3 regions of the Pseudescherichia sp. genome follow, and region 3 is predicted to be linked to each of the others. Evidence: predicted binding sites of a transcription regulator. Region 3 holds the regulator's gene; each other region holds the start of a gene.
The links. The regulator PurR, encoded in region 3, represses purine synthesis genes. The targets are predictions, from matches to a motif close to CANGCAAACGTTTGCNTG.
Positions count from the first base shown of each region.

Region 1: the regulator PurR is predicted to act here: its motif matches at 7,393-7,410, upstream of tusA (sulfurtransferase TusA).
Region 2: the regulator PurR is predicted to act here: its motif matches at 4,629-4,646, upstream of carA (glutamine-hydrolyzing carbamoyl-phosphate synthase small subunit).

Region 1 covers NZ_DAMBWA010000003.1:293,592-304,399, forward strand. Annotated here, with positions in the region: gene RTX96_RS06180 (PhoX family phosphatase) at 1-110, opposite strand, end outside; gene RTX96_RS06185 (alpha/beta hydrolase) at 197-1,189, opposite strand; gene RTX96_RS06190 (SDR family NAD(P)-dependent oxidoreductase) at 1,209-2,003, opposite strand; gene RTX96_RS06195 (LysR family transcriptional regulator) at 2,048-2,902, opposite strand; gene RTX96_RS06200 (phenolic acid decarboxylase) at 3,001-3,507, shown strand; gene RTX96_RS06205 (AI-2E family transporter) at 3,544-4,605, opposite strand; gene RTX96_RS06210 (MFS transporter) at 4,761-5,969, shown strand; gene RTX96_RS06215 (DcrB family lipoprotein) at 6,007-6,564, opposite strand; gene RTX96_RS06220 (7-cyano-7-deazaguanine/7-aminomethyl-7-deazaguanine transporter) at 6,637-7,302, opposite strand; gene tusA (sulfurtransferase TusA) at 7,470-7,718, shown strand; gene RTX96_RS06230 (beta-galactosidase) at 7,797-9,851, opposite strand; gene RTX96_RS06235 (oligosaccharide MFS transporter) at 9,863-10,808, opposite strand, start outside.
Region 2 covers NZ_DAMBWA010000009.1:30,507-41,314, forward strand. Annotated here, with positions in the region: gene lspA (signal peptidase II) at 1-324, shown strand, start outside; gene fkpB (FKBP-type peptidyl-prolyl cis-trans isomerase) at 396-845, shown strand; gene ispH (4-hydroxy-3-methylbut-2-enyl diphosphate reductase) at 847-1,797, shown strand; gene RTX96_RS13295 (LysR substrate-binding domain-containing protein) at 1,801-2,709, opposite strand; gene RTX96_RS13300 (alanyl-tRNA editing protein) at 2,802-3,431, shown strand; gene dapB (4-hydroxy-tetrahydrodipicolinate reductase) at 3,590-4,411, shown strand; gene carA (glutamine-hydrolyzing carbamoyl-phosphate synthase small subunit) at 4,866-6,014, shown strand; gene carB (carbamoyl-phosphate synthase large subunit) at 6,033-9,257, shown strand; gene RTX96_RS13320 (YgdI/YgdR family lipoprotein) at 9,445-9,666, shown strand; gene kefF (glutathione-regulated potassium-efflux system oxidoreductase KefF) at 9,754-10,284, shown strand; gene kefC (glutathione-regulated potassium-efflux system protein KefC) at 10,277-10,808, shown strand, end outside.
Region 3 covers NZ_DAMBWA010000005.1:258,779-269,586, forward strand. Annotated here, with positions in the region: gene RTX96_RS09805 (glucose 1-dehydrogenase) at 158-901, opposite strand; gene RTX96_RS09810 (helix-turn-helix domain-containing protein) at 994-1,548, shown strand; gene mdtK (MdtK family multidrug efflux MATE transporter) at 1,599-2,972, opposite strand; gene RTX96_RS09820 (riboflavin synthase subunit alpha) at 3,201-3,851, shown strand; gene cfa (cyclopropane fatty acyl phospholipid synthase) at 3,896-5,044, opposite strand; gene punC (purine nucleoside transporter PunC) at 5,313-6,470, opposite strand; gene punR (DNA-binding transcriptional activator PunR) at 6,607-7,518, shown strand; gene purR (HTH-type transcriptional repressor PurR) at 7,552-8,577, opposite strand; gene RTX96_RS09845 (YnhF family membrane protein) at 8,875-8,964, shown strand; gene RTX96_RS09850 (MFS transporter) at 9,148-10,314, shown strand; gene RTX96_RS09855 (NlpC/P60 family protein) at 10,354-10,808, opposite strand, start outside.

The sequences.
Region 1 (10,808 bases), on a different contig from region 3:
CGACGGGAGAGGAAGACGTTCGCGACGTCGGAAAACACCGGGTTGGCGCTGCGGTTACTGATCTCTTCGCTATGTTCTTTTTTGAATAGGGATTTTAACGGTCTGCTCACGAGGGCGTCCTTTGGTTACCAGAGAGTAAAGTGACGCCATCAGACTAAGTAAATATTGTTACAGTTTTATAACAATTAACCGCAGATTACGACTGTAAATCCTTTAGCAGCGCCTCGTGGAAGCGCGCCGGATCTTCCATCTGCGGGGCGTGGCCCATGCCGTCAAACTCCACCAGCGTTGCGCCGGGGATCTGTTTCGCGGCCTCTTTACCCAGCACGCTATAGTTACCCACGGCCTTTTTCACCTCCGGTGGGGCGGTATCGCTGCCAGGGGCGGTCGTATCCCCGGTGCCGATAAACAGCGTCGTCGGTATCCGCAGATCTTTAAACTCATAGACCACCGGCTGGGTGGCGATCATGTCGTAGAGCAGGGCAGAGTTCCACGCCACGCGCTCTTTACCCGGCCCGTTGCTCAATCCGGCCAGCATATCGACCCACTTGTCATACTCCGGCTTCCAGTTGCCCATGTAGTAGGTCTTCTGCTCATAGGCTTTGATACTCTGGGCGCTGGTTTTCAGCTCGCGTTGATACCACTCGTCGACGCTGCGGTAGGGCACGCCTTTGGCTTTCCAGTCCTCAAGGCCGATGGGGTTAACCATCACCAGCTTCTCGGTCTGTTGGGGGTACATCAGGGCATAGCGCGTGGCCAGCATCCCGCCGGTGGAGTGGCCTACAATGATGGCCTTCTCAATCCCCAGCGAGTCGAGCAGCTGGTGGGTATTGCTTGCCAGCTGCTGGAAGCTGTACTGATAGCTGGCGGGCTTGGTAGAGGTGCAGAAACCAATCTGATCCGGGGCAACGACGCGATACCCCGCATCATGCAGGACGCGGATTGTCTCCTCCCAGGTGGCGGCGCAAAAGTTTTTGCCGTGCAGCAGCACCACCGTGTGACCGTTGGGCTTATCCGCCTGAAGATCCATATAGCCCATGCTGAGCGGCTGTTTCTGCGACTGAAAATCAAACTTTTTGAGTTCCCAGGGGTAGTTAAAACCTTCCAGCTGTTCACCGTACTCTGCTGCCGTTGCCGCACCGCTAAAGAGCAGGGCGGCCAGCATACAGCGTGAGATTTGCATAGGCATAACGCTTCTCCACGCGGGGTTATACGATATCGTCTACCACGCCACCGTCGACGCGCAGCGCCGCGCCAGAGGTCGCCGAGGCCTGGGTTGAGCAGACGTAGACCACCATATTGGCAACTTCATCCACCGTGGCGGCACGCTGGATCACCGAGGTGGGACGGTTGGCTTTCACAAACTCGGTGGCGACCGTCTCCAGTGATTTGCCGGTTTTATCGATCTCGCTCTGCATCATGGCGGCAAAGCCGTCGGAAAGCGTCGGGCCGGGCAGCACGCTGTTGACCGTCACGCCGCTGCCCGCGACGTATTTTGCCAGCCCGCGCGCCAGTGACAGCTGCGCCGTTTTGGTTACGCCGTAGTGGATCATATCCGCCGGGATGTTAAGGGCCGATTCAGAAGAGATAAAGACCACCCGGCCCCAGCCTTTCTTCACCATCCCCGGCAGCAGCGCACGCGCCAGGCGAACGCCGGACATGACATTGGTTTGCCAGTACGTATCCCAGGTGGCGTCGTCAGTGGTATTGAAATCTGACGGACCGTAGATGCCCGCGTTGTTGACCAAAATATCCACGGACGCGGCAGTTTTCAGTACCGATTCAACGCCCTCGGGGGTGCTAAGATCGGCGATGGTGGCCCGCACCTCTACGCCCGGTACCGCCTGCTGCAGCTGCTGAATGCCCTGGTTCACGCTCTCCTGGCTGCGACCGTTGAGGATCACTTCCGCACCGCTCTCCGCCAGCCCGCGCGCAATTGCCAAACCAATCCCGCCGGTAGAGGCCGTCACCAGCGCAACTTTTCCCGTCAAATCAATTTTCATCGTTTGCTCCCGTAGATGTCATTACTGAACGTTAAGCATAGACGCTACTTTGCGGAGGTCAGGAGTTTCAGTAGTGTCTTAACCTGTTCATCCAGGGGCATTAAGTCTTTCTTTACAATCAGGTGCAGGGGGGTGGCGCGGCGCACGCCGTGGCTCAGAGGCAGCGTTTTTAAGATACCCGCCTCCAGCTGCTCGCGGATCCGCTCTTCCGGTAGCCAGCCGTATCCCACCTGGTACATCACCGCTTCAATCGCAGCATCAATAGTAGAAAAGGTCCAGGCTTCGCTGGTGGACTGCTGAGTACTGTCGCTCTCGGCGATACGGATCAGCGGCCAGGCAGAGAGCGCTTCGTCATTGAGTGTACTCAACGCAAAGAGCGGATGGTCTCGATGGGCCACGGCGATGAAATCAACGTTCATCAGCCACTCTCCGCGTCCGGTCATATCCTGCCGGCGCGGCAGGATCATCACGTCAGCTTCCGTATGCGCTGGCAGGGCCACGTTTTCCTGGGCTTCGGTGAGGTGAACCTGGGTCTGGGGATAACAGTGCTGAAACTGGCGCAAAGCAGCGAAAAGATGGCTGCGGGGAAAAATGCTGTCGACCACTAAATCAAGGCGGGTGCGCATACCGTTCCGCATTGTAGACGCACGCGTTTCGACATAGGCAAACGCCTTCAGCAGGGGCTTAACCTGTTTCAACAGCAGCTCCCCGGCAGGCGTAAGTACGGCCCGTCGGCCTTCCGGCACTAAAAGCGCAATACCCAGACGCTCTTGCAGAAGCGCCAGGTTGTAGCTAACCGATGACTGGCTGCGATGCGTCTCTTCGGCGGCTTTAGCAAAGCTGCCCAGCTCAATCACTTTTTCCAGCAGTGACCACTGCTCAAGCGTTGTCTTGTGCATAATTTATCTAAAAATCTGATGAATATTATCCAAAATCAACGTTATTAATTCATAATTTGCAGCGGTACGCTATCTCTATCAGATGAAGGAGGTAAAAAATGAGCAGCTTTGATAAACACGATCTACGTGGTTTTGTGGGTAAACATCTGGTCTATACCTATGACAACGGCTGGAACTACGAAATTTATGTGAAAAATGAGTCGACGCTGGACTACCGTATCCATAGTGGGATTGTCGGCAATCGCTGGGTGAAAGATCAGCATGCCTATATTGTGCGGGTTGGCGAGAGCATCTATAAAATTTCATGGACCGAGCCAACCGGTACCGACGTTAGCCTGATTGTTAACCTTGGCGACCGCCTGTTCCACGGGACGATCTTCTTCCCGCGTTGGGTCATAAACAATCCGGAAAAAACCGTCTGCTTCCAGAACGAGCACATTCCTCTTATGGAATCCTACCGCGAGGCGGGACCTGCCTACCCAACGGAAGTGATCGATGAGTTCGCGACGATTACCTTTGTGCGCGACTGCGGGGCAAATAACAACAGCGTTATCGCCTGTGCAGCCAGCGAACTGCCAGAGAACTTCCCGGAAAACCTGAATTAAGCGCACCGGGTGCAGGCAGCCGCTGGCGAGAGAGCTCTACCCTGGCAGCTTACTTTTTGGTCGGCCAGGGCCGAGCAGGATAGCCAGCTTGCTGCCGCCTTTGGTGGTCTCCATCCAGATTTTGCACACGCTGGTGAGCGGCACCGAGAGCAGCATGCCCACCGGCCCCAGCAGCCAACCCCACACCAGCAGCGAGAGGAACACCACCAGCGTGGACATCCCCAGCCGGTGGCCCATCATCCGCGGCTCAAGGATGTTGCCCAGCAGCATATGCACGACCAGGAAGAGTGCGCCGACCATGAAAAACTCATAGTAGCCGTTGAACAGCAGTGCCTGGATCATTGGCGGAATGGCCGACAGCACGGAGCCGATATTGGGCACGTAGTTCAGCAGAAACGCTAGCACGCCCCACATCAGGGCGAACTGTACATCCAGCAGAAGTAGCCCCAGCCAGATTATGACTCCTGTCCACAGGCTGATAAGCGTCTTGAGCGCCAGATAGTGCGACACCCCTTTCAATGCCCGGTGCAGGCCCGCGATATGGATCTGCGGATTATTCAGCGCGAAGCGCAGCTTGTAGGGTACGTGACGTACCTCAAACAGCATAAATACGACCGTCATCACCAGCAGAACAATGCTGGCCATCGCGTTAGAGAGCTGTGCCATCAGCGTAGTGGCGAAGGTCATCATCTTATCGGAGTCCATGCGCTGCAGCATGCGCTCCGGCGAGATATGCAGATTCAAAAAAGGCAGCGCCTGCTGGAGGGCGACAATTTTGCGCGTTAGCTCCCGGTTATATTTGGGGAGCAGATTAATAAAATCGGTTGTCGAGGCGGCGAGTACGCCAAACAGGGCGGTAAGCACGATCAGCATCACCACCACTACAATCGTAATGGCGATAGGGCGTTTAATGCCGCGGCGTAAAAACCAGGTGACCAGAGGATTAAGGACGATGGCAAAGAAGAGCGCCAGCAGAAGCTGGACAATAATATCGGCCGCCGCATGAATGCCCGCCAGGATGATGACCAGCGCGGCCAGTTTAACCAGTATGTGCAGTCCTGCTCTATCACCAGATTTTTCAGGCAATACGTTAAGCATGTTGAATTCCTTTTATCGCTGTGCACGTTAATTGTAGTGCCTTGTTTGGGCTTCGCTTAAGACGGATAATCTTATTATTACTGCTGATTTTCACGTCGCGTCGTGATAATAGTGAAATACTCCTGTAAAGAACCGTTGTAAAACTGGTGAGCTTCATGCCTGAACCCGTCGCCGACCCGGCGCTAAGCGGAGTGCGTCTCAATCTGCGCATTGTCTCCGTAGTGATATTTAACTTCGCAAGCTACCTCACGATTGGCCTACCGCTGGCCGTTTTGCCTGGCTATGTTCATGACGTCATGGGCTTTAGCGCCTTCTGGGCGGGACTGGTTATTAGCCTGCAATATTTCGCCACCCTTCTGAGTCGCCCCCATGCCGGGCGCTACGCCGATGCGTTGGGGCCAAAAAAGATCGTACTCTTTGGCCTGTGCGGCTGCTTTCTCAGCGGCGTCGGCTACCTGTTGGCAAGCGTTAGCAGCGGCTGGCCCTTCATCAGCCTTGTACTGCTCGGCGTTGGAAGGGTGATCCTCGGTATTGGCCAGAGCTTTGCCGGTACCGGCTCGACGCTCTGGGGCGTGGGTACGGTGGGGTCGCTGCACATCGGCAAGGTGATCTCCTGGAACGGCATCGCCTCCTATGGTGCGATGGCGCTTGGCGCGCCGCTGGGGGTGCTCTGCTTCCACTACGTTGGCCTCACCGGGCTGGCCCTCACCGTTATGGCCGTGGCACTGGTGGCGTTTCTCTTTGCTCTGACCCGTCCGGCGGTGAAGGTGAGCAAAGGCAAGCCGCTGCCGTTTCGCGACGTGCTGGGGCGCATCTGGCTCTATGGGATGGCGCTGGCGCTGGGCTCGGCCGGGTTCGGCGTTATCGCCACTTTTATTACCCTTTTCTACGATGCCAAAGGCTGGGACGGCGCGGCCTTTGCTTTGACCCTCTTTAGCTGTGCCTTTATCGGTGCGCGGCTCTTTTTCCCGAACGGCATCAGCCGGTTAGGCGGCCTCAACGTAGCGCTGATCTGCTTTGCGGTTGAGACGCTGGGATTGATACTTACCGGCCTCGCCTCTGCGCCGTGGATGGCGAAAGTGGGTGTGCTGCTGGCGGGGGCGGGATTCTCGCTGGTCTTCCCGGCGCTGGGTGTCGTGGCGGTCAAAGCGGTGCCGCAGCAGAACCAGGGTGCGGCGCTGGCGACCTATACGGTATTCATGGATCTGGCCCTGGGCATAACCGGACCGGCGGCCGGGCTGCTGATGGCGTGGATGGGCGTCTCGTCAATCTACATCGCGGCGGCAGGGCTGGTGGCGGTGGCACTACTTCTGACGCTGAAGTTAAAAAAACGGCCTCCGCTGGAGACCGTTTCAGAATCGTAGGCCCGGCACGCAGCGCGCCGCCGGGCGTTATACACAACTAGTTAATCACGATGGTGTTGATAATATTCTCTGCTGCGCTCTGCGCCTGCTGCTGGTTTTCCGCCGGCAGCGTCACCTGGATAGTCAGCAGCTTACCATCAACCTTACCCAGCACCACGGAGGACCAGGCGGTCTGGCCTTTCGCGGAGATAATGCTGTCCAGCTGCTGCAGCGTGTGGCCCTTAACCTCGATAGATTTATTGGTCACCACCTGCAGTTGCGGATCGCGGCTACGCTGCTGCTCTTCCAGGCGTTTCGCCAGCACCGGCAGCTCTTCATTGGTGTTATCCCCAGCGATCACGATCACCGCTTTCTGGCCGGTGGCGTCAGAGTAGACGTGCATGTTGTTCGCCTGGGTACCCAGCTTGCCGCTCTGATCGCTCATGTCGGCAGGCAGGGAGAAGGTGACCTTACCGTCCAGCAGGGTTACCGGTTGGCCGGTTGCATTGCTTTCCGACGCAGCGCCCTGCGCAGGCGTTTTCGTGTCGTTGTTATCACAGGCCGCCAGCCCCAACACCAGCAGGCCAATCCCGACGTACTTAACCAGATTGCGCATTGACTTCTTCCTTTCGATAAACGGCCAAAACGGCTCATAGGCCCATCTTATCACAAGTTGAGAAGCGTACCTTTAACTGGCCTGCAACGCGGAAATTTCAGATTTATCCGCCAGTCTTTTCAGGCACATATTCAGCAATACGCCATACATCGGCAGGAAGAATAGAATGCTGATAAGCACTTTAAAGCTGTAGTCCACCAGCGCGATTTCGGTCCAGTGCTGGGCCATAAACGCGTCCGGACTACGCCAGAAGGCAATAAAGAAGAAGGCGACGGTATCGCTGGCGTTACCGAATACGGTAGAGACGGTCGGGGCGAGCCACCAGCGTCGATTCTGACGCAGGCGGTTGAAGACGCGCACGTCGAGGATCTGCCCCAGGGTGTAGGCCATAAAGCTGGCAGCGGCGATGCGGGCGACGAACAGGTTAAAGTGTGCCAGCGCGCCAAAGCCCTGCCAACTGCCCATATAAAACAGCGACGAGACGATATAGGAGATAATCAGCGCCGGGATCATGACGGCAAAGATGATCCGCCGGGCGAGCGGTGCGCCAAAAATACGCACGGTCAGGTCGGTGGCGAGAAAAATAAACGGAAAGCTAAACGCGCCCCAGGTGGTATGGAAACCAAACACCGAGATCGGCAGCTGTACCAGGTAGTTGCTGGAGGTGATCACCAGCAGATGAAAAAGCGATAGCCAGAACAGCGCCTTCGTGCGCTGCGATTGCGAGAACTGCGTCATATTGTGACCTTTTTAGGAGTTGGGGTGAGGGAACCCAATTTGAACCGCCGCATCATACTGCTTTCACTACGCTTTGCAATGGTTAAAATGCACGCAATCGTTAACCTGGTTTGCTTTGCGATAATCGCGGCGTAAACTACAGCAGTTTTTGACTGTGTGAGATGAAAATGACCGATCTTTTCTCCAGCCCTGACCATACTCTTGATGCGCAGGGGCTGCGCTGCCCGGAACCCGTAATGATGGTGCGCAAAACCGTACGCACCATGCAGGCCGGGGAAACCCTGTTGATTATCGCCGACGATCCCGCCACTACGCGGGATATTCCCGGCTTTTGTCGCTTTATGGAGCATGAGCTGGTAGCCCAGCAGGTAGAGACGCTGCCCTACCATTACCTGTTACGTAAAGGGCAGTTATAACGCCCGGTGGCGCTACGCTTACCGGGCGTGGATACCACATCGTAGGCCGGGCAAACGCAGTGCCGCCCGGCGTTGAGATTACTCCGCCAGAAAGACCTCGACGCCAAAGGCGGGCAGCGCGTACTGCTGCTCCTGCCGCTCGCCGGTATTTAGCAGCGCCTCAAGCGGCCCGGCTTCCTGGGCCAGATCCAGCGTTACAGGCCGATCGCTAAAGTTCTGCACAAAGATATACCGCTTGCCATCCTGCTCTCGTACTGTTGCTACCGCCCCGTGCGGCAAGCGCAGGGTCGTGCAGGCTGATAACCCGTGTGTGCCCGCGATCGTCTGGTAGAAGTCTGTCAGAAAATCGCTTCCGGTTCTGGCTGCCAAATAGTATGCCTCTCCTTTGCCGTAGCGATTACGGGTGACGGCCGGTCTGCCCTGGTAGAAGTCCTGCTGATAAACGCCCAGCACCTCTGCTCCTTCGGTATGGATCAGATCGCACAGTTCAAGACAGGTATAGTCGCGAGTTGCGTTACCCCACGATGCAGCCGTCATCTTGATCTGGTTTGTTTCACCGTCGTACAGGCTGTCGATCTCTTCTGACCAGATGCCTAAAACGTCCCGCAGCGGACCAGGGAAGCCGGTGGTGTAACAGAGATCGTCCTCGTTAACGATCCCTGTCCAGTAGGTGGCAATAAAGATGCCGCCTGCGGCAACGAATTGGTTCACCCGGTCGGCAAACGCCGCGTTGACCATATAGAGCATAGGGGCAACAATCACGCGATACCGGCTGATGTCGGCGCGCTGAGAGACAATATCTACCTGAATATTTTGCTGCCACAGCGCCTGGTAGTGCTTATGCACGGTCTCTTCGAATTTGATTCCGCTGTTGCGCGGCCCCGCCGCATCGTTCACCGCCCAGCGGTTATCCCAGTCGTAGACAATGGCTACCTCGGCCCGGTAATCGCTCCCTGCCGCATCGGCTAGTTTCTCAAGCGCAGCGCCAACCTGTTTAACATCCTGCCCCACCCGCGTGTTGAGGTGCCCGACATGATCGACCACCGCGCCGTGCAGCTTCTCGCTGGAGCCACGGCTTTTACGCCACTGAAAATATTGCACCGAGCCAGAGCCGTGCGCCACCGCCTGCAGGGCCGAGAGCAGATGCATTCCCGGTTTTTTCAACTTGCTGATCGGCTGCCAGTTGGTTGCGCCAGGCGTCGACTCCATTAGCAGAAACGGTAAGCCGGGCTTCAGGCTACGCATCAGATCAAACGTAAAGGCGGTGTAAGAGGCAAGCGCCTGCTGATCCCGACGCTGATGCCACTCCGGGTAGCTGTCCCAGGAGACAAAATCGATCTCCTGGGCCAGACGCCAGTAATCGTAATCATAAAACGCGCCGTGAAAATTCGTTGTCGCCGGCAGCGCCGGGTTAAAGGATTTTACGGCCTCTATCTCATGGCGACAGAATAGCGCCACCTGTTCAGTGACGAAGCGTCGCCAGTCAAGGTTCAGGGCATGCACCGACTGCTCTCCCAGCGGCCCCGGGGAGTGGATCTGGCTCCAGCTGCTATATTCGTGGCTCCAGAAGGTGCTCCACCAGCGCCGGTTCAGGTTCTCCAGGCTCTGATATTTCTCCTTCAGCCAGCCGCGAAAGCTTTCCTGGCAGATCTCGCAGTGGCACTCCCCGCCATATTCATTGGAGATATGCCAGGCCAGCACCGCCGGGTGATTCGCGTAGCGCCTCGCCAGCTGCGCGTTTATCTTTCCCGTCAGCCGTAGGTAGGCAGGTGAGGAGTAGCAGTGATTATGCCGCTCGCCGTGCAGGTTCCGGGTGCGATCGCTATTGGTTCTTAATACCTCCGGATATTTTTCCGATACCCAGGCAGGCCTTGCGCCACTGGGCGTCGCCAGAAAAACAGAGATACCATTGGCATAAAGCTTATCGAGCACCTCATCCAGCCAGGCGAACTGATAGCGGCCCTCTTCAGGCTCCAGGGTTGACCAGCTAAATATACCCACCGACATCACGTTGCAGCGCGCCTCTTTCATCATCGCAATGTCCTGCTCGATAATGCCTGGCTGATGCAACCACTGATCGGGGTTGTAATCTGCACCGTGTAAAAAGCCTGGTACTGAAAATACGTTGCGCATGACCGCCTCCGTTAAGCTAAAGACTCTCTCTCCTGAGAAAGATTGATGGCCTGGCCTTTCCGGTTATGTAAAGAGAACACGGAGAAGAGCGTGAAGAGGCCGGAAATAAGGCCGAGAATGATATAGGCGTTGGCGAAACCAATGGTGTCGTACAGATAGCCGACGATGGGCGAGTAGACCGTGGTCGCAATGGAGGCGGCGAACAGCACCAGCAGATAGATGGTCGATGACAGCTTATGGTCAAAATTCTGCGCAATAAATTTAAACACGGCGATTAAAATCAGCGGCTTCTCGATGGCGTGCATCATTTTTACCGCGGCAATCCACACCGGGCCGAGAGGTACGGCGGAGCCAAGAATACGTACCGACATAATCGTACCGGCAATCACCAGCGCCCATTTCGCCCCCACGCGGTTTACAAACCACGGCATCAACCCCAGGAATAGCGTCTCAAAACAGACCTGTACCGAGGCGAGGGTGCCGTACCACTTATTCCCCACGTCCACACTGGAGAATTGCAGGGAGAAATACTGGGCGAACTGCTGGTCATAGGTATCGTAGATTTGCGTGACAAACAGCGTGAAGATAATCAGCATCCAGAACTGACGATTTTTTGCCAGTTCAAAGACATGTCCCGCCTTCAGGGAGGAGGTCATTCTCTCCTCTTCAACCGTGACCTCTATTTTGGTCAGCATAAAGCAGACAGCGGCTAATACGATGGCCGCGCTGGCCAGCCAGAAAGAGAGGTTGGGGTTGTCATTGATATTGCGGCCCACAATATAGGCCGCTGCGGCCCAACCCAGAGAGCCCCACATTCTGACCCGGCCATATTCAAAGGCGTAGCGACGAGAAATTTTATCGATATAGGAGTCAATAACGCCGCAGCCGGAGTTAAAGATAATCCCCAGATAGATCCCGCCAAGGATAGCGCCTAGCCAGAAGGTGCTCATCAGCAGC
Region 2 (10,808 bases), on a different contig from region 3:
TTCCTTGCCGATAAAGGCGGCTGGCAGCGCTGGTTCTTCGCCGGGATCGCCATTGGTATCTGCGTGGTGCTGGCGGTAATGATGTACCGCGCTAAGGCGTCGCAGAAGCTGAACAACATCGCCTACGCGCTGATTATTGGCGGCGCGCTGGGTAACCTGTTTGACCGCCTGTGGCACGGTTTCGTGGTCGATATGATCGACTTCTACGTCGGCGACTGGCACTTCGCGACCTTTAACCTCGCCGATACGGCCATCTGTATCGGGGCAGCGTTGATTGTGCTGGAGGGCTTCCTGCCTTCAGCTGCGAAGAGAAAAGCGGCATAACCGCAGCGCAAAACCTGTAGGCCCGGTAAGCGCAGCGCCACCGGGCAAACACATTGAAAGGCGATATTTGCATGTCTAACTCTGTACAGAGCAACAGCGCGGTGCTGGTGCATTTCACGCTGAAGCTCGACGACGGCTCCGTTGCCGAGTCTACCCGCAACAACGGCAAACCGGCGCTGTTTCGCCTCGGCGACGGCTCGCTGTCGGAAGGGCTGGAGCAGCATCTACTGGGGCTGAAAGCGGGTGATAAGCGTGCCTTTTCGCTGGAGCCGGATGCCGCCTTCGGCATCAGCAGCCCGGATCTGATCCAGTACTTCTCGCGGCGTGAGTTTATGGACGCGGGCGAGCCGGAAACGGGCGCGATCATGCTGTTTACCGCAATGGATGGCAGCGAAATGCCAGGGGTGATCCGTGAGATTAACGGCGATTCGATCACCGTTGACTTCAACCATCCGCTGGCCGATCGCACCGTTCATTTTGATATTGAAGTGCTGGAAGTCGATCCGGCGCTGGAGGCATAAGATGCAGATCCTGTTGGCCAACCCGCGCGGCTTCTGCGCCGGGGTAGACCGCGCTATCAGCATTGTTGAGAACGCGCTGGCAATCTACGGCGCGCCGATTTACGTGCGTCACGAAGTGGTGCATAACCGCTACGTCGTCGACAGCCTGCGCGAGCGCGGCGCCATCTTCATCGAGCAGATCAGCGAAGTGCCGGACGGCGCTATCCTGATCTTCTCCGCCCACGGCGTCTCCCAGGCGGTGCGTAACGAAGCCAAAAGCCGCGATCTAACGGTGTTTGACGCGACCTGTCCGCTGGTGACCAAGGTGCATATGGAAGTCGCACGCGCCAGCCGCCGTGGCGAAGAGTCGATCCTTATCGGTCATGCCGGTCACCCGGAAGTGGAGGGCACGATGGGCCAGTACAGTAACCCGAAAGGGGGCATGTACCTGGTGGAGTCCCCGGAGGACGTGCTGACCCTCAACGTTAAAGACGAAACCCGGCTGTCATTTATGACCCAGACCACCCTGTCGGTAGATGATACCTCAGAGGTCATTGACGCCCTGCGTAGCCGCTTCCCGAAAATCGTTGGGCCGCGTAAAGATGATATCTGCTACGCTACCACCAACCGCCAGGAGGCGGTGCGCGCCCTGGCCGAACAGGCCGATGTGGTGCTGGTGGTGGGATCGAAAAACTCCTCTAACTCTAACCGGCTGGCGGAGCTTGCTCAGCGGATGGGGAAAGCGGCGTTTCTGATCGACGACGCGTCCGATATCCAGGAGGCATGGGTAGCGAATGCGGCCTGCGTCGGCGTTACCGCCGGTGCCTCTGCGCCAGATATTCTGGTGCAGAACGTCATCGCCCGCCTGCAAACCCTGGGAGGCGGGGAAGCGATCCCCCTTGAGGGCCGCGAAGAGAATATCGTCTTCGAGGTGCCGAAAGAGCTGCGCGTTGACGTACGTGAAGTCGAGTAGTGCTCAAAGGATGCCTGTGGGCATCTTTTCGGTAAGATAGTTAATCATTGCCCGCATTTTTGCGGGCATATGTTTATTCCGCGTCCATAGCAGCCACAGCTCTCCGGAGTAGGTGCTGATAAATTCCCACTCCGGCAGTACCTGTACGATCTCTCCCCTCTCCAGCGCTTCGCGGGCGGTAAACAGCGGCAGGCTGCCAATGCCGATATGGTGCTTCACCGCGTCCAGGCGTACACCAGTATGGTTTGCTGCATAGCGTCCGCGCGTCTGGACGGTCTCCATCTTGTCCCGCAGGCGGAATTTCCAGCGTGCATCAGCGGGTGTTTCGCCAAGAGAGATGCAACTATGGTGCCGCAGATCCTGCGGATGTGCAGGGGTTCCCTGCCTGCGTAAATACTCAGGCGTCGCGCAAATAGCATGGGTTATCGGCATCAGCGCTTTGCCGTAAAGGCCCGGTGAAGGGGAGTCGGTGATGCGTAGTACCAAATCCACGCCGTCGTTAATTAAATCGAGATAGCGATCCTCTAGCCGCAGGATGACGTCAATCTGCGGATAGCGGGCAAGGAATTCAGGCATCAGCGGGTGAATAACGAAGCGACCGACGGCTTTCGGTACGCTAACGGTGAGCTTACCCTGGGCCACGGTTTGCAGGCTGCCACCCGAGTCTAACGCTTGTCTGGCCGCCTCCAGCATCTCCTGGGCATGCTCGTAAACGGTTCTACCTGTCTCCGTCAGCGCCAGCTTGCGCGTAGTGCGATGCAGCAGCTTACAGCCCATCTCCTGCTCCAGGCGTGAGACGCAGCGGCTGATGGCAGAGGGCGTTGTGCCACTCACGCGCGCCGCAGCGGAGAAGCTCCCCTGTTCAATAATGGTAACAAAGGTCGCAAGATCGGGAAGCAGGAGTGGGTTCATTTGTGCCTGGTAAGCAAAGGTGCAGTGATTGAAAAGGGAATTATCGCCCTGAAGATTATAAATATACTGTTCTCAGACAGAGGAGAACAACCATGACTGAACGTCTTTATTACACCAGCGATGCAACCCAGGGCGTTGCCCGGGTGCTTAGCTGTATCGAAGAGCCTGATGGCCGCTATGCCATTGTGCTGGATAAGACGCTGTTTCATCCGCAGGGGGGAGGGCAGCCAGCCGATGCAGGACGGATCGGTAATGTTAACGTTGAGAGCGTTATCCAGCGTGGAGAGAGCGTAATACACATTCTGCCGGCGCCGCTTGCGTCAGGTGAAACGACGCTTCATGTCGACGCGAAAATCCGAGCCTTGCACTCGCGCTGGCATAGCGCAGGCCATCTGATTGGCTATGCAGCAGAGCGGCACGGCTGGCAACCGGTAAAAGCGCACCACTGGCCGGGAGAGGGAAAGGTGACCTTTATTGCAGGCGAGGGGGCCGTCGTGCCGGATAGCGACACGCTGTTAGCAAGCATTGAGGCCTGGATAAGCGCCGGGCTACTGCGCCATGTTGAGTTTGAAAGCGATCGGCGTAAGGTGCGCTTTGGCGATCTGCCTGCCTATCAGTGCGGTGGTACGCATGTTCCTAACCTGCAAAATATCGATAAGCTGGTGATTGGCAGCATAAAACAGAAGAAAGGCCAGCTGACCATCAGTTATCTCCTGCCATAGCACGTTGCTGCCGCTCAGGCAGCAATCATGTCTTTTGCTGATACTTTTCGGCGTTTATCATTAAATTCTTATTATCGGCGTTTTCGGCTGGCGGCCCGTTAGCGGGCTGGTTAATCTGAAGGCGATTTATAGCATTTCATTAACAAAAGAGCACAACTATGCACGAAGCACAAATTCGCGTTGCCATTGCGGGCGCTGGTGGGCGCATGGGCCGCCAGCTGATCCAGGCGGCGCTAAACATGGATGGCGTAACGCTGGGCGCGGCGCTGGAGCGTGAGGGATCTTCTCTGCTGGGCAGCGATGCCGGAGAGCTGGCGGGCGCGGGGAAATCAGGCGTAACGGTGCAGAGTAGCCTTGAGGCGGTGAAGGACGACTTCGATGTATTTATCGACTTTACCCGCCCGGAAGGTACCTTGACCCATCTGGCTTTCTGCCGTCAGCATGGCAAAGGCATGGTCATTGGCACCACCGGCTTCGACGATGCGGGCAAGCAGGCCATCAGCGACGCGGCGCAGAGCATCGGCATTGTTTTTGCCGCTAATTTTAGCGTCGGAGTCAACGTTATGCTTAAGCTGCTGGAGAAAGCGGCGAAGGTGATGGGTGACTATACCGACATTGAAATTATTGAGGCGCATCACCGTCATAAGGTTGATGCTCCGTCAGGAACCGCGCTGGCAATGGGCGAAGCCATCGCTCATGCGCTGGACAAGGATTTAAAAGAGTGCGCCGTCTACAGTCGCGAAGGCTATACCGGCGAACGTGAGCCGGGCACCATCGGTTTTGCCACCGTTCGCGCAGGCGACATTGTGGGTGAGCATACCGCGATGTTTGCCGATGTTGGCGAGCGTATTGAGATCACCCATAAGGCCTCCAGCCGTATGACTTTTGCCAACGGTGCCGTTCGGTCAGCGTTATGGCTCAAGTCGCGTAAGAATGGTCTTTTCGACATGCGTGACGTGCTCGATCTCAATAATTTGTGATATTTATTACCCATCGTGATGTGGTTATTGTGATCGCAATGCTTTGATTGCACGGGGCAATATTTTATTGCCCCTTTATTTTATCCGTTACGTACTAATTTTAGTGTTAATACGTCATAACTCTCATTTTTCTCCAGTTTTGCAACGAAAATTGTTAGGTTTCCTTCATCCAGCCTCACTTTTATCGCTCCGTATAAAAAAGAGCATTTCACAGCGGTGCGCAAGCGTTTTCCTGTGCAATTTAGCTCACCTTTTTGCATCTTAAACTGCCGCTTATCCACCAGCTTTGCAAAAAACTAAGAAAAAGTGGCTGCGATAGTAGACTTTTACCAGGGTTGTCTCTAGAATGCCGCCGTTTGCCAAAAATACACCGGTAAGCAGATTTGCATTGATTTGTGGCTTCAATATGAATTAATATGCAAATAAAGTGAGTGAATATTCTCTGGAGGGTGTTTTGATTAAGTCAGCGCTATTGGTTCTGGAAGACGGAACCCAGTTTCACGGTCGGGCCATAGGGGCAACAGGTTCGGCGGTTGGGGAAGTCGTTTTCAATACTTCAATGACCGGTTATCAAGAAATCCTTACTGATCCCTCCTATTCCCGCCAAATTGTCACTCTTACTTATCCCCATATTGGTAATGTCGGCACTAACGAAGCCGATGAAGAAGCGTCCCAGGTTCATGCTCAAGGCCTGATTATTCGTGACCTGCCGCTGATTGCCAGCAACTACCGCAATACTGAAGACCTCTCTTCCTACCTGAAACGCCATAACATCGTGGCCATTGCCGATATCGATACCCGTAAGCTGACCCGCCTGCTGCGCGAGAAGGGCGCTCAGAACGGCTGCATTATCGCAGGCGATAGCCCGGATGCGGCCCTGGCCCTGGAAAAAGCAAAAGCGTTCCCAGGCCTGAACGGGATGGATCTGGCGAAAGAGGTGACCACTGCTGAGCCCTACAGCTGGACCCAGGGGAGCTGGACGCTGGCCGGTGAGCTGCCGGAAGCGAAGAAAGAGGAGGCGCTGCCGTTCCACGTGGTGGCTTACGACTACGGTGCGAAGCGCAACATCCTGCGTATGCTGGTGGACAGAGGCTGCCGCCTGACGGTCGTCCCAGCGAAGACCCCGGCGGATGAAGTCCTGAAGATGAACCCGGACGGGATTTTCCTCTCCAACGGCCCCGGCGACCCGGCTCCCTGCGACTACGCCATCGATGCCATTCAGGCCTTCCTGGCGACCGATATTCCGGTGTTTGGTATCTGCCTCGGCCATCAGCTGCTGGCTCTGGCAAGCGGCGCGAAAACCGTGAAGATGAAGTTCGGCCACCACGGCGGCAACCACCCGGTTAAAGATATCGATAACAACACCGTGATGATCACTGCGCAAAACCACGGCTTTGCGGTGGATGAGGCGACCATGCCGGCTAACCTGCGCGTAACGCATACGTCACTGTTCGACGGTACCCTGCAGGGCATCCATCGTACTGATAAGCCAGCGTTCAGCTTCCAGGGACATCCGGAAGCCAGCCCAGGCCCGCACGATGCCGCGCCGCTGTTCGATCACTTTATCGAACTTATCGAGCAATACCGTAAGACTGCTAAATAATCAGGAGCCGAGAAGACCATGCCAAAACGTACAGACATTAAAAGCATCCTGATCCTTGGCGCTGGCCCGATCGTCATCGGCCAGGCCTGCGAATTTGACTACTCCGGTGCCCAGGCGTGTAAAGCCCTGCGCGAAGAGGGTTACCGCGTCATCCTGGTGAACTCCAATCCGGCAACCATTATGACCGACCCGGAGATGGCGGACGCCACCTACATTGAGCCTATCCACTGGGAAGTGGTGCGCAAAATCATCGAAAAAGAGCGCCCGGATGCGGTACTGCCAACGATGGGTGGCCAGACGGCGCTGAACTGTGCGCTGGAGCTGGAGCGCCAGGGCGTACTGGAAGAGTTTGGCGTGACGATGATTGGTGCCACCGCCGACGCGATTGATAAAGCTGAAGATCGTCGCCGTTTCGACGTCGCGATGAAGAAGATCGGCCTCGATACTGCCCGTTCCGGCATTGCGCATAACATGGAAGAGGCGCTGGCGGTTGCCGCCGATGTCGGCTATCCGTGCATTATCCGCCCCTCATTCACTATGGGCGGCACCGGCGGCGGCATCGCCTATAACCGCGAAGAGTTCGAAGAGATCTGCGCCCGCGGTCTGGATCTCTCCCCAACCAACGAGCTGCTGATTGATGAGTCGCTGATTGGCTGGAAAGAGTATGAGATGGAGGTGGTGCGCGATAAAAACGACAACTGCATCATCGTCTGCTCTATCGAAAACTTTGACGCAATGGGCATTCACACCGGTGACTCCATCACCGTCGCTCCGGCGCAGACCCTGACCGATAAAGAGTATCAGATCATGCGTAACGCCTCGATGGCGGTACTGCGTGAAATCGGCGTCGAAACCGGCGGCTCTAACGTTCAGTTCTCGGTCAACCCGAAAAACGGTCGCCTGATCGTTATCGAGATGAACCCGCGCGTCTCCCGCTCCTCGGCGCTGGCGTCGAAGGCGACCGGCTTCCCGATTGCGAAAGTCGCAGCCAAGCTGGCGGTGGGCTACACCCTTGACGAGCTGATGAACGACATCACCGGCGGCCGTACCCCGGCGTCGTTTGAGCCCTCTATCGACTACGTTGTTACGAAAATCCCACGCTTTAACTTCGAGAAATTCGTTGGTGCCAACGACCGACTGACGACCCAGATGAAGTCCGTTGGCGAAGTGATGGCGATTGGTCGCACCCAGCAGGAGTCGCTGCAGAAAGCGCTGCGCGGCCTGGAAGTGGGCGCGACCGGGTTCGACCCGAAAGTGAGCCTGGACGATCCGGAAGCGCTGACCAAAATTCGCCGCGAGCTGAAAGACGCGGGCGCAGAGCGTATCTGGTACATCGCGGACGCCTTCCGTGCGGGCCTGTCGGTTGATGGCGTCTTTAACCTGACCAACGTTGACCGCTGGTTCCTGGTACAGATTGAAGAGCTGGTGCGCCTGGAAGAGAAGGTGGCGGAAGTGGGCATCAACGGCCTCGACGCTGACTTCCTGCGCCAGCTGAAGCGCAAAGGCTTTGCCGACGCGCGTCTGGCCAAGCTGGCGGGCGTACGTGAAGCGGAAGTGCGCAAGCTGCGTGAGCAGTACAATCTGCACCCGGTCTACAAGCGGGTGGACACCTGTGCCGCAGAGTTCGCCACCGACACCGCCTATATGTACTCCACCTATGAGGAGGAGTGTGAGGCGAACCCGACTCAGGATCGTGACAAAATCATGGTGCTGGGCGGCGGACCAAACCGTATCGGCCAGGGCATCGAGTTTGACTACTGCTGCGTACACGCCTCGCTGGCGCTGCGTGAAGATGGTTACGAGACCATCATGGTCAACTGTAACCCGGAAACCGTCTCCACCGACTACGACACCTCGGATCGCCTCTACTTTGAGCCGGTCACCCTGGAAGACGTGCTGGAGATCGTCCGCATCGAGAAGCCGAAGGGCGTTATCGTTCAGTACGGCGGCCAGACCCCGCTGAAGCTGGCCCGTGCCCTGGAAGCCGCTGGCGTACCGGTTATCGGTACCAGCCCGGACGCTATCGACCGTGCCGAAGACCGCGAGCGCTTCCAGCAGGCGGTAGACCGTCTGAAGCTGAAGCAGCCTGCCAACGCCACCGTGACCGCTATCGAGCAGGCGGTTGAGAAGGCGAAAGAGATTGGCTACCCGCTGGTGGTGCGCCCCTCCTACGTGCTGGGCGGCCGGGCGATGGAGATTGTCTATGATGAGACTGACCTGCGTCGCTACTTTATGACGGCGGTCAGCGTCTCTAACGACGCGCCGGTGCTGCTGGACCGCTTCCTTGACGACGCGGTAGAGGTGGACGTTGACGCTATCTGCGACGGCGAAATGGTGCTGATTGGCGGCATTATGGAGCACATTGAGCAGGCGGGCGTACACTCCGGTGACTCGGCCTGTTCACTCCCGGCCTACACCCTGAGCCAGGAGATCCAGGACGTGATGCGCCAGCAGGTGCAGAAGCTGGCCTTCGAGCTGCAGGTACGCGGCCTGATGAACGTCCAGTTCGCGGTGAAGGACAACGAAGTCTACCTGATTGAGGTTAACCCACGCGCTGCGCGTACCGTACCGTTCGTCTCCAAAGCCACCGGCGTGCCGCTGGCGAAGGTGGCAGCGCGGGTGATGGCCGGTAAAACCCTGGCCGAGCAGGGCGTCACTAAAGAGATTATCCCGCCGTACTACTCGGTGAAAGAGGTGGTGCTGCCGTTCAACAAATTCCCTGGCGTGGACCCGCTGTTAGGGCCAGAGATGCGCTCTACCGGTGAAGTGATGGGCGTAGGCCGCACCTTCGCCGAGGCCTTTGCCAAGGCGCAGCTGGGCAGTAACTCCACCATGAAGAAACAGGGCCGGGCGCTGCTCTCCGTACGTGAAGGCGACAAAGAGCGCGTCGTTGACCTGGCTGCCAAGCTGCTGAAGTTCGGCTTTGAGCTGGATGCCACCCACGGCACGGCGATTGTGCTGGGTGAAGCAGGTATCAACCCGCGTCTGGTGAACAAGGTGCATGAAGGGCGTCCGCACATTCAGGATCGTATCAAGAATGGTGAGTACACCTACATCATCAACACCACCGCAGGCCGTCAGGCGATTGAGGACTCCAAACTGATCCGCCGCAGCGCCCTGCAGTACAAGGTGCACTACGACACCACGCTGAACGGCGGCTTCGCCACGGCGATGGCGCTGAATGCGGATGCCACCGAGAAAGTGACCTCCGTGCAGGAGATGCACGCGCAGATCGCTAAGTAATCGGCAGGTAAAAGTGCAAAGCCCGGCGGAATAAAACCACCGGGCTTTTTTTATTATTGCTGCTAACTAATAGACCAGATGAATATATTTCCAATCGCTTCGCCGTTAGCATTTTAATATATTTTTGCGATATTAAATAATAGATCGCTTCGTTACACTCTCCTCTCCACGATATAAGGAGTCTGTTATGAAGAGGATTGCTGCTGTTCTGTTTCTGGGTGCCGTATCACTTTCGCTGGTAGGCTGCTCCAGCGACTACATTATGTCGACCAAAAGCGGCGAGATGATCGTTACCCAGGGCAAGCCTGAAATTGATAAAGATACCGGCATGACCCGCTATGTTGACCAGCAGGGCTATAGCCGCCAGATCAAAACATCCGATGTATCCCAACTGATCGAAAAAGACTAAGCAAAGCGGATCTTTCCTCTGTAAGCGCACCGATTAACTGTCTAAACTCACTGCCATTACAACAGCGTAGTTTAGACAGGTTAATGAATGATTCTGATTATTTATGCTCATCCCTATCCGCGGCATTCCCACGCGAATAAGCGGATGCTTGAGCAGGCAGAGGCGCTGGACGGCGTGGAAGTCCGTTCGCTTTACCAACTCTATCCCGACTTCAATATTGATATCGCCGCCGAGCAGGAGGCCGTATCGCGCGCGGATCTGGTAGTCTGGCAGCATCCTCTGCAGTGGTATAGCGTCCCGCCGCTACTCAAGCTATGGATGGATAAAGTGCTCACGCACGGCTGGGCCTACGGCGAGGGCGGTACCGCGCTGCATGGCAAGCATCTGCTGTGGGCCGTGACCACCGGCGGCGGTGAGCACCACTTCGATATTGGTTCGCATCCGGGCTTTAAGGCGCTGGCGCAGCCCCTTCAGGCCACGGCGATCTACTGCGGCATGAAGTGGCTGGCCCCTTTCTCGATGCACAACACGTTCGTCAACGATGATGAAACCCTGAATGCCAAGGCGCGTCACTACAAGCAGCGGCTGATGGAGTGGCAGGAGGTCAATCATGGATAGCCATACCCTAATACAAGCGCTCATCTACCTGGGATCGGCGGCGCTGATCGTGCCGATTGCGGTGCGCCTCGGCCTCGGCTCGGTGCTCGGCTATCTGATTGCGGGCTGCATTATTGGTCCGTGGGGGCTGCGGCTGGTCACCGACGCCGAGTCGATCCTGCACTTTGCTGAGATCGGCGTGGTGCTGATGCTGTTTGTTATCGGTCTTGAGCTGGATCCCCAGCGGCTGTGGAAGCTGCGTGCCTCGGTGTTTGGCGGCGGCGCGCTGCAGATGCTGGTCTGCGGCCTGCTGCTGGGCGCGTTCTGTATGGCGCTGGGCCTGCGCTGGCAGGTGGCGGTGCTGATCGGCCTGACGCTGGGGCTCTCCTCGACGGCAATCGCCATGCAGGCCATGAACGAGCGTAACCTGATGGTCTCGCAGATGGGACGCAGCGCCTTTGCCGTTCTGCTGTTCCAGGATATCGCCGCCATTCCGCTGGTGGCGATGATCCCCCTGCTGGCAGCCAGCGGCGGGGCCACCACGC
Region 3 (10,808 bases):
AACGGGGACGAATATTAGCGGCAGGCGGCGGTCGTGGCAAGCAGAAAAAAGCAGTTTTATCACTGATTTCACGCGATTGCAGAACTTTTATACATAAAGCTCACATTGTATTGAAGCATAAGGATGATTTTTAATCATAAATCCTTTTGCACTGTATTTAAACGGCGATAAACCCGCCATCGACAAACAGCTCTTCGCCACCTACAAAGCTGCTCTCTTCGGAGGCCAAAAACAGTACCGCCTTAGAAACCTCTTCGGGCTGGGCTAGCCTGCCGAATGGTGTGGTCTGCTGCATCCACTCCTCAGCGCCGCTATTACTATCCAGATAGGCCTGCATTGCAGGCGTCATAACCATGCCCGGCGATACCGCATTAACGCGAATGCCCCGGCTTTTCAGGTCAGTTGTCCAGGTTCGGGCGAATGAGCGGATTGCTGCTTTTGTGGCGCTATACACAGAGAGGCCAGCAATGCCTGTACTCCCCGCAACCGAGCCAGCGAGCACAACCGCACCGCCAGCAGACATCAGGGGTAAGGCTTTTTGTACTGTTAAGACCGTGCCCTTAACGTTTATGGTAAAGACCCGGTCAAAGTGATCGTCATCAATACTGCCGATGGGCGCAGATTCGGACACCCCGGCATTGGCGAAGACCACGTCAATATGTCCATGATCCTCCGCTATTTTTGCATAGAGCCTGTCAAGGTCCGCAGCCATGCCGACGTCCCCCTGAATGCCTACGGCACCGTTACCGATCTCGTTAAGCGCCTCATCAAGGCGCTCCTGGCGACGACCGGTGATATAGACGTGCGCGCCTTCTGCCGCAAACATCTTCGCTGTCGTCAAACCGATACCGTCGCTGCCACCGGTGATCACCACGACCTTTTTTTCGAATCTCATCGCCATAGATAGTCTCGCTCTTGGTTAAGTGGAGGGTTGCTCCATTTATTATGTGGAGTTACCCTCCATTTAGCAAGTATCACCAGGAGAAAAAAGAGTTGGCTCACGAACCCCCACTACGCGCCGATGCGCAGCGAAACAAAACGCGAATTCTCGCTGCGGCCGAGGAGATTTTTTATGAAAGGGGCGCAGGCGTCTCGTTAGAAGATGTCGCGAAGCGTGCAGGCGTCGGTATTGGTACGCTCTATCGACGTTTCCCGACGCGTGAAGCACTGCTGGCGGCGGCATATAGCGATCGGTTTCTGGCTTTATCAGAGGCCAGCCGGGTAAGAGCCCTTTCGCTTGCTCCGCTGGATGCGTTGCGTTTGTATCTCGAAGAGCTCGTCCAGTATACCAATGTCTACCGTGGCATTGCGGCGTCGCTCGGCACTGTTCTTCAGATCGGAACGCCAGGATGCGTTGCAACTCGCGAGGAGGGGACACGACTTTTGCAGAATGGACAGGCGACAGGAGCAGTTCGGACTGATATCAGTTTTGATGACCTGGTGTGTATCGCAACGGCAATTTCACTCTCTACTGAGCAAGAGCGCGCCCCGCAAGCGCATATTGCGCATCTGGTCGGTGTATTTCTGCATGGCATTGTCTTGCGCTAGCGGCGTTTAACCGCAGATAAAAAAGCCGCCCGTAGGCGGCTAGTCGTGGATTATCGCGCGGCGCGCTGGAGGATCACGCTTGAGGGCTGACGCTGCAGGAAGCGCATCCGCAGCATCATCAGGATCGCTGCCGAGGTCAGGCCGATAATAAAGCCCATCCAGAAACCTGCCGGGCCCATGCGATCGACGACCAGATCGGTCAGCGCCAGCACATAGCCGCTCGGCAGCCCCAGCACCCAGTAGGCGGTGAAGGTGATGAAAAAGATCGAGCGGGTATCTTTATAGCCGCGCAGGATGCCGCTGCCCACCACCTGAATGGAGTCAGAGATCTGATAGATCGCTGCCAGCAGCATCAGCTGCGCCGCGAGGTGCACCACCTCGGGGTTATCGTTATACAGCAGGGCGATATGCTCCCGCAGCGATACGGTAAAGATGGCGGTAAGCACTGCCATGCAGACGCCCACGCCTAAACCGGTGCGCGCAGCAGTCTGCGCGTCCAGCGTCGATCCCTGACCCAGGCGAAAACCCACGCGAATGGTCACCGCCGCCGCCAGCGACATCGGCAGGACAAACATCAGCGAACTAAAGTTAAGGGCAATCTGGTGGCCCGCTACATCAACGATACCCAGCGGGGAAACCAGCAGCGCGACCACGGCAAAGAGCGTCACCTCAAAGAAGAGCGCCAGCGCGATCGGCAGGCCAAGCTGCACCAGACGTTTAAGGACGCTGAAGTCGGGCCTGGCAACGTGCTGATCCTGGCGGATGTCGCGCATGGAGCGGGCATGCTTTACGTAGGAGAGCATACAGATAAACATCACCCAGTAGACCGCCGCCGTGGCCACGCCGCAGCCAACGCCGCCCAATTCCGGCATGCCGAAGTGACCGTAGATAAAGATGTAGTTAACGGGAATGTTCACCAGCAGGCCAATAAAGCCAAACACCATGCCGGGCTTGGTCTTTGCCAGACCTTCGCACTGATTACGTGCTACCTGGAAGAAGAGGTAACCCGGTGCGCCGCACAGCAGGGCGCGAAGATAGCGTACGGCTTTGTCCGCCAGCTCCGGATCAATATTATGCATAGCATGAATAATATGCCCGGCATTCCAGAGGACAATCATAATTAACACCGAGACGAAGCCCGCCAGCCAGAACCCCTGACGCACCTGTTGGGCAATGCGATCGCGACGGCCCGAACCGTTAAGCTGGGCGATAACCGGCGTCAGGGCCAGCAGCAGGCCGTGGCCAAAGAGAATGGCCGGAAGCCAGATAGAGGTGCCGATCGCCACCGCCGCCATGTCGGTGGCGCTGTAGCCCCCCGCCATGACCGTATCAACAAATCCCATCGCGGTTTGCGCTATCTGCGCAAGGATCACTGGGATAGCCAACGCCAGCAGCTGGCGTGCTTCGATATAATACTTCTGCACGGAAACACCTGTATATTGTTGTTATTGGTAAGCATGAAAAAGCCGCCTTAACTGGCAGCAAGAAGAGATTGCAGGATAAATAGCCAGACCATTGTAACGGGGAACGGCGAATATGCCAGAGAAAAAACAGCCTGGGCGGGTGCAGCGCTGGCAACCTCTTTTTCCACCTGTTATTGTGCAATTATCAAAACGGCTTGCGCCGAATTAATGGTTACAGGAGTTGTAGGCATGTTTACTGGTATTGTACAGGGCACGGCAAAAATCGTGTCCATTGATGAAAAACCCAACTTCCGCACCCACGTCGTCCAGCTGCCTGAGTCGATGCTGCCGGGGCTGGAGACCGGCGCGTCTGTGGCGCATAACGGCTGCTGTCTGACCGTCACCAGCATCAATGGCCCGCTGGTCAGCTTTGACCTGATGAAAGAGACGCTGCGTATTACCAACCTGGGCGAACTGAGCGTAGGCGGCGAGGTGAACGTTGAACGTGCGGCGAAGTTTAGCGATGAGATCGGCGGCCATCTGATGTCGGGGCATATTATTACGACCGCAGAGGTGGTGAAAATTCTGACCTCAGAAAATAACCGCCAAATCTGGTTTAAAGTTCAGGACGCCAACCTGATGAAATATATTCTTTATAAAGGCTATGTTGGCGTGGATGGTATTAGCCTGACGGTGGGTGAGGTGACGCCGACGCGTTTCTGTGTGCATCTGATCCCTGAAACGCTGGAGCGCACTACGCTGGGCAATAAGAAGCTGGGGCATAAGGTGAATATCGAGATCGACCCGCAGACCCAGGCCATTGTGGATACGGTTGAGCGCGTGCTGGCGAGCCGTGAAGCGGCGATGATTGCCGCCTCGGTCAGCGGCAGCGAAGAGTAATTAAATAAAAAACCCCGGCCTGCCGGGGTTTTTATTAGCATCGGTCAGCGCGCCACGCGCAGGCCGTTTTCGACACCGCGGCTGAACACGACCTGCCAAAGCTGGATATCCCGGGCACGAAAGGCACCTGCGCAGGCGTTCAGATAGTAGCTGAACATGCGCTTAAAGCGTTCAGAGTAGTTATCGGCAATGTCCGGCCATGCGGCCAGAAAACGCTCGTGCCAGGCCATCAGCGTAGTATCGTAATCAGCGCCAAAGTTATGCCAGTCCTCCATGATAAAATGGGGCTCGCTGGCATTCGCAATCTGGCGCACTGACGGCAGGCATCCGTTGGGGAAGATATACTTATCTATCCACGGGTCTACGTGATGGTCGGTTTTTTTCGAACCAATGGTGTGGAGCAGGAACAGTCCGTCGGGCCGGAGGTTGCGATCGACCACCTCAAAGTAGGTGGCATAGTTTTTCGGCCCCACGTGCTCAAACATGCCAACGGAGACGACACGGTCAAACTGATCCTTAAGATCGCGATAGTCCTGGAGCAGAATAGTTACATCCAGCCCTTCGCAGCGCGCCTGGGCCATCTTTTGCTGCTCTGCTGAAATGGTCACCCCGGTCACGCTGACGCCGTAGTTTTTGGCCATAAAGTACGCCAGACCACCCCAGCCGCAGCCAATATCCAGCACACGCATGCCGGGCTGCAGCTGCAATTTTTCGCAGATTAGCCGCAGTTTTGCCTGCTGCGCCTCCTCCAGCGTCTGCGCCTCTTTCCAGTAAGCGCAAGAGTACTGCATATAGGGATCAAGCATGCGGCTGAAGAGATCGTTGCCGAGATCGTAATGCTCTTTACCGACTATCCAGGCGCGTTTCTGGCTTTGCAGGTTGAGTACCCGCGCCGCCGCAATCCTTAGCGTATCTTTAACGTGGCGCGGCATCTGGTTTTCCAGCCCGGCGCGAAGCACCTTGCTAAAAAATATATCCAGCCGTTCGCACTCCCACCAGCCGTCCATATAGCTTTCGCCCAGCCCGAGTGAGCCCTCTTTTAGGACGCGCTTAAAAAAACGGGGGTTTTTTACCCGGATATCCGATGGGGCAGTGCCGTTGATAGCGATGCCCGCGCGGCTTAACAGTTCGTTTGCGATACGGAACCAGTTATCGCTCTGTATGTTGACTTCTTCTATACACGATGAACTCATAGCTTCTCCATCACCCTATGTGATCAGAACCTTCAAACAGCGTAGACGCTTTTAATGGTTTGTGAGAAATCCCACGGAACGGGCCGTGAGCTTGATATCCGACGTAGAACAGAGGAAGGGAGATAGCCCTTGCCGAAAATGCCGTCCGTGGGAGAACAGGCGCGATCCTGCGCCTGTGAAAACATACTTATTTTTGTTAATAAAAATTATCGAAATGAGTATAGGCCGCAAAAACGGGTCGTTCAACCTATTATGGTTAGTTAACTAATTATTTTGCTGCTTGTTTTTGTCCCCAATAGCCCAGTCCGGCCAGCAAAACAGTCAGCAGCATAACGCTGGTTGTGGTAAGCAGAGGCGTAGCGATGAGCGTTGAGACCAGCAGACTGGCTAAAAAGCAGAGACCCAGCTGGAGGGTATTTTGTAGCGCCGCTGCACGTCCCGCCCCCTGAGGAAACGGGCTCAGCGCCTGGGCCACCACAATCGGATAGATTGCACCGTTAGCCATCGCCATCACGCAGAACGGAACCAGCAGCAGCGTCAATGAGACCTGTGGCAGGAAGGCCACCAGCCAGACGGCAACCACGCTCAGCGCATAGCCAGCCAGCAGCCAGGGCAGCAGACGCGGCCCCTGCCAGCGCTGAAGGGCTGCCCGACAGCCATAGCCTCCCACCAGAAAAGCGATGGTTTGCGGGACATAGCTCAGGCCAATCGCCGCGGGGCCATAGCCCAGAGCACTGAGAATAAACGGCGAACCGGTAAGCCAGGCGAAAAAGCTGGCTGAGCAGGCGGCGTAGATGGTGACGTTTCCGCAGTAAAAGCGAGAGCGTAACAGCAGCCCGAAGGTAACGGGTGTCGTTTGCGGATGATACTTTTTTACCGGTTTTTTAAGGCGAAGTGCGGGCAGCATCAGCAGCAGCGTGATAACAAACAGCACCATAAAGATGTTCTGCCAGTGGGAGTGGGCGAGGATCCAGCTTCCCAGCAGCGGCGCGAGGGCGGGGGAGAGCCCAACCAGCGGCATAATAGTGGCAAAAATACGGTTAACCCGCTGAGCCGGATAGTAGTCCGTTACCAGCGTCTGCCAGGTGACCGCGGCGGCACATACCCCCACGGCCTGAACAAAACGCAGTATCAGCAGCATGGTGCCGTCGCGCACCCATAGCATGCCGATGCAGCCAAAAGCAAACAGTCCCAGCCCGCAGAGGAGGACCAGCCTGCGGCCAAAGCGATCGGAGAGCGGGCCCCATATCAGCTGGGCAAGGGCAAAGCCGGCCAGAAACAGGCTAAGGCTGGCACTTACTGCCGATGCAGGGGTATTAAGATCCTGCTGAATAGCCGTAAACGCCGGCAGGTACATATCCGTTGCCAGAAAGCCCAGCACGCTCAATCCCGCTAGCCAGACTAAAAATCCTTTACCAGGTAACATCATCTTTCCTTCTTATTCTCTTTCACGATAGAGGTTAAACAGTGCAGATCACAAAGCGGCAAAGTGTAGGCAGTGCATTACCGGTTGTGAAACGGTAATATTTGCGCAGTGCATTCAAATTTTTTGCAGGCAGAATATGTGGTCAGATTACTCCCTTGACGTCGTAGATACCGTGGCTCGTACCGGAAGCTTTAGCGCCGCTGCTCAGGAGCTGCACCGGGTTCCCTCCGCCATCAGCTACACGGTACGACAGCTTGAAGCGTGGCTGGCCGTGCCGCTGTTTGAACGACGGCACCGGGACGTGGTGTTAACCCCGGCAGGAAGCTGGTTTTTGCAGGAGGGGCGTTCTGTCATCAAAAAAATGCAGGTCACCCGACAGCAGTGCCAGCAGATAGCTAACGGCTGGCGTGGCCAGCTTGCTATCGCCGTGGATAATATCGTCCGGCCCGAGCGCACCCGGCAGATGATTGTCGACTTCTATCGTCATTTTTCAGACGTTGAGCTGCTGGTGCAAAAAGAGGTGTTTAACGGCGTCTGGGATGCGCTGGCCGATGGGCGCGTGGAGCTGGCTATCGGTGCGACCCAGGCCATACCGGTGGGTGGGCGCTTTGCTTTTCGCGATATGGGCATGCTCAACTGGCGCTGCGTCGTGGCCGCTCATCACCCGCTGGCGGGTATGGATGGCCCGCTGAGCGACGATCTCCTGCGCGGCTGGCCGTCACTGGTATGGGAGGATACCTCCCGGCTACTGCCCAAACGCATCACATGGCTGCTGGACAACCAGCGGCGAATGGTGGTGCCGGACTGGACCTCCTCCGCCGAGTGCCTGAGCGCCGGGCTATGCATCGGCATGGTGCCAGGCCATTTTGCCAGGCCGTGGCTCGATCGCGGTGAGTGGGTGGAGCTGCAGCTGGAGGAGCCGTTTCCGGATGCGGCCTGCTGCCTGACCTGGCAGCAAAATGATAACTCGCCCGCGCTGGGCTGGCTGCTGGACTATTTAGGGGATAGCGAAACGCTTAATCGGGAGTGGCTGCGGGAGCCAGTGTAAACGGCTCCCGAGGCGTTGATCGGCGGCGGATGCTTAACGACGATAGTCGCGGAAGGGGCCGTCGGCCACCGAGCGGCGCTCGATCAGCCGGGGATGAACCTCAATCGACTGCGACTCTTCACGCTTGTTGACGATGCGGTCCATCAGCATATTGAATGCGGTTTCACCCAGCGAATCTTTAGGCTGGTGGATGGTCGTCAGTGCAGGGGTGAAGAAGCGAGCGTTACGCACGTTATCATACCCAATCAGCGATACATCCTGCGGCACGCGCAGGCCCATCTCGTCGACGGCGCAGAGCGCGCCCATCGCCATCACATCGCCGCCGCAGAACACGGCAGTAGGGCGATGCGGCTGGGAGAGGATCTGCTGCATCGCGCGGTAGCCGGACTCAGGTTCAAAGTCGCCCTGCACAATCCAGTTTTCCGGTACGTTAATCAGCGCCTCTTCCATCGCTTTCATAAAGCCGGCCAGGCGGCCTGCGCCGGTATTACGCTCGAGCGGGCCGGGGATCACACCGATTTCGCGGTGGCCGCGTTCGACCAGGTAGCGGCCAGCCATATAGCCACCCTCAAAGGCATTATCGATGACCGAGTCGGTGAAGTCGGCTTTTGCCTCACCCCAGTCCATCACCACCATAGGGATATGGCGATACTCCTCCAGCATGCTAAGCAGCGGGGCAGGGTATTCAGAGCACATTACCAGCAGGCCATCGACGCGCTTCTGCGCCATCATCGACAGATAGGCACGCTGCTTCTCGAGGTTGTTCCAGGCGTTACCCAAAATCAGGGTGTAGCCTTTCTGGAAACAGTTCTTCTCTACTGCCTCGATAATCTCAGCAAAATAGGGCGCTTCGCTGCTGGTCGCCAGCAGGCCAATCGATTTGGTATGGTTAACCTTCAGGCTGCGAGCCACGGCGCTGGGTGAATAGTGCAGCTCTTTAATGGCTGCCCACACTGCGTTACGCGTCTCTTCTGCAACAAAACGCGTTTTGTTAATTACATGTGATACGGTTGTGGTGGAAACGTTTGCTCGTTTCGCTACGTCTTTTATAGTTGCCATTCAATGTCACTCCAAACCACGACGTAAGCTCCTGAAAATAGTGTAGGTAAACGTTTGCCTCTACTCAGCCTGCACGCAACTTTTGGGGATGCGATTCGCCGGGAAAACGACACGGAACGTCAGGAGGGGTCTATGGCCGGTACGCGAATAAATTTAGCGTGGAATTTTGTCTTATCTTGATGAAAAGGGGAAGCGTTAAAACGCATATCACCCCAAATCAAAGAAGATTTTTGCCCATAAATGTGTAAAAATGCGCAAGCTCACTTTTTGTGGGGTAATTAGAATGGAGAGAAATTGATGAGTGCAGATCTGAAGTTTTCCCTGATGACGACCGTTGTTGTGCTGGGCCTGATTGTTGCTGGTGCGCTGACCGCTGCGTTAAATTGATTTAGCATGAGGGAGAGCCCTCTCCCTCTGTTTCGGCATCCCCTCTGGCGCCGCGTTAATTGTTATCAAAATGGCAATAAACTTTTGTTAGTTTGATAACTTCTGTTTTTTTGTGATAAATGTCATGCTTTTGACTTCTGTGACAGTGTCGCCTGATCGACACGGCAATTCTGGAGTCAAAATATGAAAATTAACTTTCCCCTGCTGGCCCTGGCGATTGGGGCATTTGGCATCGGGACCACCGAGTTCTCCCCGATGGGCCTGCTGCCAACTATCGCCCGCGGAGTAGATGTCTCTATTCCGGCAGCGGGAATGCTCATCAGCGCCTACGCCATTGGCGTCATGGTGGGTGCGCCGCTGATGACGCTGCTGCTCTCCCATCGTGCTCGCCGTAGCGCGCTGATCTTCCTGATGGCAATCTTTACCCTGGGCAACGTGCTGTCCGCACTCTCTCCCGACTACACCACCCTGATGCTTTCGCGCATCATCACCAGCCTTAACCACGGTGCCTTCTTTGGCCTGGGGTCGGTCGTGGCAGCCAGCGTCGTGCCGAAAGAGAAGCAGGCCAGCGCGGTGGCCACCATGTTTATGGGGCTGACCATCGCGAATATCGGCGGCGTACCGGCGGCAACGTGGCTGGGTGAAACCATCGGCTGGCGCATGTCGTTTCTCGCCACCGCGGGCCTTGGCGTGATCTCGATGCTGAGCCTCTTCTTCTCCCTGCCAAAAGGCAGCGCCGGAGAGCGTCCGGAGGTGCGTAAAGAGCTGGCCGTGCTGGTGCGTCCGCAGGTGCTGTCAGCTTTACTGACCACCGTGCTGGGCGCAGGGGCAATGTTTACGCTCTATACCTACATCGCCCCGGTATTGCATGAGATTACCCATGCTACGCCGCTGTTTGTTACCGCGATGCTGGTCCTGATTGGGGTGGGCTTCTCCATCGGCAACTACCTGGGCGGCAAGCTGGCGGATCGCTCTGTAACCGGCACCCTAAAAGGCTTTTTCCTGCTGCTGATCGTTATCATGCTGGCAATCCCGCTGCTGGCGCGTAACGAGCTGGGTGCGGCGGTGAGCATGGTCATCTGGGGTGCGGCGACCTTTGCCGTGGTGCCACCGCTGCAGATGCGTGTGATGCGCGTGGCTCATGAGGCGCCAGGCCTGTCATCATCCGTCAACATCGGTGCTTTCAATCTCGGTAATGCGCTGGGCGCTGCCGCGGGGGGCGCGGTGATCTCGGGAGGACTGGGGTATAGCGTAGTACCGGTGACCGGCGCGCTGATTGCGGTGCTGGCACTGCTGCTGGTGCTGGTGTCAGGGCGCGGCCAGGCCGAACGTGAGTACGCGGTAGAGTAAGGGAACGTTGTGTCCTGCCACGGAGGGCAGGACGCTGAATTAACGAAGGGTTTTCGAGGTCATTACCCGGCGTGCCCCCACATAGTGGCGCTGCCAGTAGTCTTCGTTCAGGGAGGTGATCTGAATATCCTGACCGCTGCGCGGAGACTGAATGAATTTACCGTTACCGACGTAGACGCCAACGTGATCGGCCGTGCCCCGGCCTTGGGTACGGAAGAAGACCAGATCGCCACTCTGTAACTCACGGGTATTTACCGGAGACGCATCGCGAAGGTGGTACATCTCATTGGCCGTACGGGGAATGCGGAACTTGACCAGATCCTTATAGGCGTAATAGACCAGACCGCTGCAGTCAAAACCGGTACGCGGGGAGGAGCCTCCCCAGCGATAGGGCTTGCCGATCTGATCCATCAGTTTATTCATTGCCGTTTTCTGCGCTTTTTGCACACGCGCTTTATGTAGATCCGCCAGCGTCTCCGGCTTATCGTTTTTTG